DNA from 3 places in the Morganella sp. GD04133 genome. Region 1 is predicted to be linked to each of the others. Evidence: predicted binding sites of a transcription regulator. Region 1 holds the regulator's gene; each other region holds the start of a gene.
The links. The regulator LexA, encoded in region 1, represses DNA repair genes until DNA is damaged. The targets are predictions, from matches to a motif close to TNCTGTATGTACATACAGNA.

Region 1 (2,275 bases):
TGTCGGTGCCGTGTTCAGAAGCCATTGCGCCCATCGACACCGGCTGTGAGAAGCGGACAAAACTGTCGCGTCCCAGCCAGAGTACGGCGAAAAATTTCTGGATCCCGTTTAACAGACGCAGATGCGGCACACCGTGGTGCCCTTCGCGGCCCGGTGAACGACCAAACATCACAGAGACCGGCAGCATCTGAATATCCAGTGCCGGATTATTACGGTGCAGATCCAGATAGGCGTGGAAAATATGGACGGAATCTTTACGCGGATTCAGGGAGTAATAACGGAATACACGCGGGCCGTCATCAATAAAGACATAGCCCGGTAATGTGGTATTACCGATAACATTATCTTCCAGCGGATCCGGCATGCCCTGTGCAAGACACTGACGACGCAGTGTCAGCAGGTCCGCCTTAGAGTGATAAGGAAGAACATAGAGTGTCGGACGTTGTGTATCCAGCCCCAGCTCACTGACCGGATCCGTCGGGATCGGCTTGCTTTTTACCAATAGTTTTAAAGGTAAATTCAATACGTTATAGTATATTTTACGCCAAAGTGACATAAATGTATGAAGCCTCTTGTTGACAATTCGCGTTCAGCATACCAGAAAGGCGGAGCCAGATCTGTGTTGCGGCAGCAATAAAATCGCGGAAAACGGCAACGCTCAGTCAGGTAATCACATTACTAACAGTGACAGAAATGAAGAAAAATACCGGATTTAAACGATTAATTAAAGCGGCAGGCTATTCAAAAAAAGGACTTATTGCGGCATGGAAAAATGAAGCCGCTATCCGTCAGGAATTGCTGACGCTGATCCCGGCCATTATTATCGCCTTTGTTTTCTCATTTACCGCTGTTGAGCGGGTGCTGCTGATTGGTTCGGTGGTGCTGGTGGTGGTGATTGAGCTTATCAACAGTGCGATTGAGGCGGTGGTTGATCGTATCGGCACGGAGTACCACGAGCTGTCCGGCCGCGCTAAAGATATGGGGTCCGCTGCCGTGTTTATCGCCACATTACTGGGGCTGTTTGTCTGGATTATGCTGTTTATCAGCTGGTTCCAGCGTCTTTAACAGCTGCTTTTTTGTGAAACCTGCGGCGCAACACGTATTTTCCTCATGTTATGGTTCCCAATCCCGGAATACCTGTATATACTCACAGTCTGACTGTATAAACAAACAGGGGGCGAAATGAAAGCACTGACGGCACGGCAGCAACAGGTCTATGACCTTGTTCGTGACCATATTTCGCAGACGGGCATGCCACCGACGCGTGCAGAAATTGCGGCACGCCTGGGTTTTCGCTCTCCGAATGCGGCGGAAGAGCACCTGAAAGCCCTGGCGCGTAAAGGCGTCATTGAGATTGTCTCCGGGGCGTCCCGGGGGATCCGTCTGCTTCTGGAAGAAGAAGAGGATGAAGGTTTACCATTAATCGGCCGTGTGGCGGCGGGTGAGCCTTTATTAGCGCAGGAACATATCGAAAGCCGTTATCAGATTGACCCGATGCTGTTTAAACCGAGTGCAGATTTCCTGCTGCGGGTAAACGGTATGTCAATGAAAGATATCGGCATTATGGACGGTGATTTACTTGCGGTGCATAAAACCCAGGACGTGCATAACGGCCAGGTAGTGGTTGCCCGTATCGAAGATGAAGTGACGGTCAAACGGTTTAAGAAAGTGGGCAGCAAGATTGAGCTGCACGCTGAAAACGAAGAATTCAGCCCGATCGTGGTGGATTTACGGGAACAGAACTTTACTGTCGAAGGTCTGGCAGTGGGTGTGATCCGTAACAACGACTGGCACTGATTTCCCGGACAGCCGCCTGAAAGGGTATCCGCTTAAAAACCACAGTACACCGGAGACGGACACTGTGGTTTTTGTTTTTCAGCGCCCGCGTTTACGCGGCTCATCATGCTCATGGTCATGCCGGCATTTATCTCTGCGGGTACAGGATTCAATATCATAACAAGGGCGGCAGTATCCGTGTGCCTCAATCACACTGTGGCGGATATGAAACTGCGCGGCATCCGCCAGCTGACTGATTTGTGAATCAATTGCCTCACCATCCCGCTCTGTCACACTGTTGCAGCGATCGCAGATAAACAGCACCGACGTATGGCTGGGTTTATCAAAATGCGGGCACATCACAAAGCTGTTGGTGGATTCAATTTTGTGGATAAATCCTTGCTCCAGCAGGAATTCCAGGCCGCGGTAGATGGTCGGCGGTTTTGCCTGCGGCTCGGTTTCACGAAGCAGATCCAGCAGCTCATAGGCACTGATGGCA
Region 2 (2,275 bases), on a different contig from region 1:
TGGTTTACTGATTGATTCCGAGCCGTTCTGGCTTCAGAGCGAAAATCAGGTTTTCAGCAGCATCGGCCTGGATATGTCACTGCGGGATAAACTGCCCGATATGCTGGGTCTGCGTATCGACCAGGTCGTGGAGCTGTGGTATCAGGTTTCGCCATGGCAGACACCGTCTAAAGAAGACGTCATCCAGCGGATTATTGATTCCACGATTGCCATGGTGAAAAAAGAGCGTCCGCTCCTGCCCGGAGTGGAACATGCACTGTCCCTGTGTCAGTCACAGGGACTGAAAATTGCCCTGGCGTCCGCCTCACCGCTCTATATGCTGGAATCCGTGCTGGAGATGTTTAACATCCGCCATTATTTTGATGCCGTGGTATCTGCCGGTGATCTGCCTTACAGCAAGCCGCATCCGCAGGTGTATCTGAATGCTGCTGAAGCGCTGGGCGTTCCGCCGGTACAGTGTGTTGCGCTGGAAGATTCGGTTAATGGCATGATTGCCTGTAAAGCCGCCCGCATGCGCTCCATTGTGGTACCCGCCGCTGAAATGGCCGCCGACCCGCGCTGGTCACTGGCAGATTACCGCCTGTCATCACTCAGTGAACTGACCGCAGCCATGGTCAGCTGATTATTTTTGTGGCGGGAAATATCCCGCCCTGCTCCGTTAGTGGAATATTCCGGAGTTATTCATTAATAAATAAGCCTTTTTCTTTATTACCCTCTGGTCGGGCGTCATAAAAGACTTTATACTGTAACACTGTATAAATAAACACCTGAGTATTTACCCGGTATCATGACGGCTGAGGGTCACCTGCTTTTCTCTGTCGCTTCTGTAGTGATGGTTCACCAGCTTCAGATTTCGCCTGATATCAGTCAGGGGGACTGGCTGCACCTGATCCCCGGCGCTCTCGCCGGCGCACTTCTGCCGGATATTGACCATCCGAAATCCATGCTGGGGCAATGGGTCCGCTTTATTTCTGTACCAATCTCCCGCCTGTGCGGGCACCGGGGTTTCACGCACAGCCTGCTGGCTATTCTGATCGGCATTATTCTGTTCCGCACACAACTTCCGGTCAGCTGGTCTGTCCCGGCGGATTTTTATCAGGCGGTCATTGTCGGGTATCTCAGCCATCTGGCCGGGGATATGCTGACCACCGCGGGGATCCCGTTGTTATGGCCGGTACGCTGGCGCTTCTGTATTCCGCTGCTGGGCAGTAAAGCCAATAAGCGGGCAGAACGCAGTGTGGCGCTGATTGTGCTGGTGGCCTCGTTCTATCTGCCTGCACACTGGGAAGTCTGGTGGGATCATCTGCGGGAGCTGGTGCTGACTCAGATAACAGCCCGGCTATAAGTAATTCATTTTATATAGCCAAAAGATATTGAAAATAGTCTGTTTAGTGACTATTCATGCCAAATCAGTCCCTGTGATCTACAATATAGCTATAAATAATTCAGATTCGTTATAAGTGATGCAGAAAACTCCTGTTAATCTATAACGTATCTTTTACAGTTTCAGCATCGCCATAACTGTATACGATGCAGTCAACACACTATAACAACATACCAACAGGTATCGGAGACCGGGATGAATTTTCCATTAATCAGCAATCTCGCTATATTCGTTATTCTGCTGCTGGTGCTGATGAAGCTCTGCAGCAATAAGGACTGGAGTCTGTCCAAAAAAGTACTCACCGGTCTGGTGATCGGTGTTCTGTTCGGCCTCGGGCTGAATGCATTCTACGGGACAGAAAATGACGCGGTAAAACAGGCCCTGCCATGGTTTGATATTGTCGGTAACGGCTATGTGAAGCTGTTACAGATGGTGATTATGCCACTGGTCTTCGCGTCTATTCTCAGCGCAGTTGCCCGTCTGCACCAGGCATCTTCACTGGGTAAAATCAGCGTGCTGACGATCGGCACCCTGCTGATCACCACGGCAATTGCCGCCTTAATCGGTATTCTGATCACCCTCGCTTTCGGCCTGACGGCAGACGGTCTGATCCAGGGCGTGAAAGAAACCGCACGTCTGACCCAGCTGGAATCCCAGTATGCCGGCAAAGTGTCTGACCTGACCCTTCCGCAGCTGATCCTGTCCTTTATTCCGAAAAACCCGTTTGCTGACCTGACCGGTGCTAACCCGACCTCCATCATCAGCGTGGTGATTTTTGCCGCCTTTATGGGTGTGGCGGCACTTCAGCTGATTAAAGACAACGAAGAGCGCGGTGCCAAAGTGCTCAGCGCGATTGATATCCTGCAGGCGTGGGTGATGAAACTGGTGCGT
Region 3 (2,275 bases), on a different contig from region 1:
GGGGCAGTATGTTCCTGTACTGTCTGCGCCTGTGCGGCAATTTGCGGTACCGCAGACACCACCGCTTCAGCGGCGGTTTCCGGAGATACTGAGAGATTCTGTACCGGAGTCAGCAACGGATCGCTGTTATCCGCCGGCCCCTCATAATGTGCCTGTTGCGCCAGTTCCGCCGCATTCGGTGCGGATAACAGCACATCGTCCGCATCATCGTATTCACGGTACTGTGCGGTCTGAATCTGCGCTTCACTGTCCGGGACAACGGCGGTCAGTGCCGCTGCAGCTGCCTCTGTCTGCGGTATGCTGCTGTGCCCGGCCTGCGCATCCATTTCCTCATCGTCGTCATACCCGTCCTCATCGTCATATTCTCGTTCGTCGTAATACTGATCGTCATAACGGTCACGGGAGTGATTGGTGAGGAAAGCAATCGGCGAAAGCACGGCCGCCCCGGTTTTTTCGGCGATGGTAATCCACGACCAGCCGGTCAGCAGCATCAGGCCGATAGCCCACAAACTAAGCAGCGCGAGTGTCGCACCCAGCGCATTAAACCACGGCATCAGTGCCGAGCTGAATAAACTGCCGATCACCCCGCCCGCAGCAAAGTTCTGCATGTCATCCACATTCAGGGATGCAAGCGCGCAGGATGAGAGGATAAGTGTCAGTCCCCCGATGATACGCATCGAGAGTGAGAAAAAGTCTACGTAATCTTTATTTTCATTACTGCGGAAGGCGGACCAGCACCCCAGAATCATCAGCGGGGGAACGGTGTAAGCCAGTATGCCAAAGGCGGAAAAGAGAATATCCGCAAACCAGGCGCCGATACTGCCGGCCAGATTTTTCACCGGCTCATGCCAGTTAGTCTGGGACCAGCTCGGGTCTGACGGATTAAACGATAAAAGCGCGACCAGCAGAAAGACGGCGCACAACCCGATCACAATAAGGACGGCTTCCAGCAACCGGCGCCCGCTGCTGATTCTTCTGAATTTAATGTGTTTGTCTTCGGTATATTCCTGGCTCATGTCATTTCCTGACGCAACGTCCGGTTTTTTCCTGTCAGTAAAACGGAACAACGCTGAGGGTAGCTCAGCGTTGAAACTGTATGCATAAACAGGAGTGTACCTGATTTATCCCGTTTTGCACATGACGCAGGAAACAAATTAACGGGTCTTGATGACCAGACGGTTACTTTGTTTGACCTCTTCCATCACCACGTAAGTACGGGTGTCGTTCACGCCCGGCAGACGCAGAAGAGTTTCACCCAGCAGTTTTCGGTAAGCAGACATGTCCGGCACACGAGTTTTCAACAGGTAGTCAAAATCACCGGAAACCAGGTGACATTCCTGAATCTCTTCCAGCTTCTGCACGGCAGTGTTGAACTGTTCAAACACATCCGGTGCCCCGCGGTTAAGGGTAATTTCCACGAATACCAGCAGGGAGGCATCCAAATAGTGCGGATTCAGCAGTGCGGTGTACCCTGTGATAAAGCCCTGACGCTCTAAACGGCGCACACGTTCCAGACACGGAGTCGGGGACAGACCCACACGCTTGGAGAGTTCGACGTTGGAGATACGGCCATCTTTCTGCAATTCGTTAAGAATATTCCTGTCAATTCTGTCAAGATCTTTACCCGGACGCTTTTTGTTATCAATCATCTCGTTATCTCTCTTATTTACTATTTTCCCACACCCATAACACTTTCCTTGCCTGACAGAACAAAATCAGTATCGGAAAACATGTTTTCAGGCCAATTCTTTGCATTTCTGATTATAAAAATACGCAACCGGTGCCAGTTTACCGGAACATTCAGATTATTATCGCTCTCATCGTAAGCTGAAATTACCATGCTTCGTCATCAGGACAAACATATCACCTGTATAACAGGAGGTATTAACCTGACGGATAAAAATCTCTTACACCGATGTTTTCGCAAATGCGCAGCCGATTGTCAAAGCAAATGAACAAAAATCAGAACAACCTGTTGAAGAAAATGGCAGAAAAACGTTTCGCTGACAAACAGGACGCGCTTTTGGTGTGATATTCAAACAACTTAGGAATCTTCTGAATAATCACTTTATCGTACAATCACCTGAAAACCGACTCATTTCCGGCTCATTTCAATTTTGTGCTCTGCCGTTTTTATTCCTTTTTTTACCCCTTGGTTTCTCCTACAATCCTGTACACGCTTTTTTGCCATTCTGTTAATGAGGTGTTCATGAACGCAACCCGACACAGTAAATTAATTATTCTGGGTTCCGGCCCTGCCGGATATACCGCTGCG

Region 2: the regulator LexA is predicted to act here: its motif matches at 750-769, upstream of N7387_RS02320 (metal-dependent hydrolase).
Region 3: the regulator LexA is predicted to act here: its motif matches at 1,091-1,110, upstream of N7387_RS08090 (DNA translocase FtsK 4TM domain-containing protein).

What each region holds. Positions count from the first base shown of each region.
Region 1 is NZ_JAODZS010000049.1:15,840-18,114, forward strand. It holds gene plsB (glycerol-3-phosphate 1-O-acyltransferase PlsB) at 1-556, opposite strand, end outside; gene N7387_RS19105 (diacylglycerol kinase) at 694-1,065, shown strand; gene lexA (transcriptional repressor LexA) at 1,183-1,797, shown strand; gene zur (zinc uptake transcriptional repressor Zur) at 1,876-2,275, opposite strand, start outside.
Region 2 is NZ_JAODZS010000003.1:149,616-151,890, reverse strand. It holds gene hxpB (hexitol phosphatase HxpB) at 1-622, shown strand, start outside; gene N7387_RS02320 (metal-dependent hydrolase) at 788-1,345, shown strand; gene N7387_RS02315 (L-cystine transporter) at 1,580-2,275, shown strand, end outside.
Region 3 is NZ_JAODZS010000013.1:48,394-50,668, reverse strand. It holds gene N7387_RS08090 (DNA translocase FtsK 4TM domain-containing protein) at 1-1,016, opposite strand, end outside; gene lrp (leucine-responsive transcriptional regulator Lrp) at 1,155-1,649, opposite strand; gene trxB (thioredoxin-disulfide reductase) at 2,210-2,275, shown strand, end outside.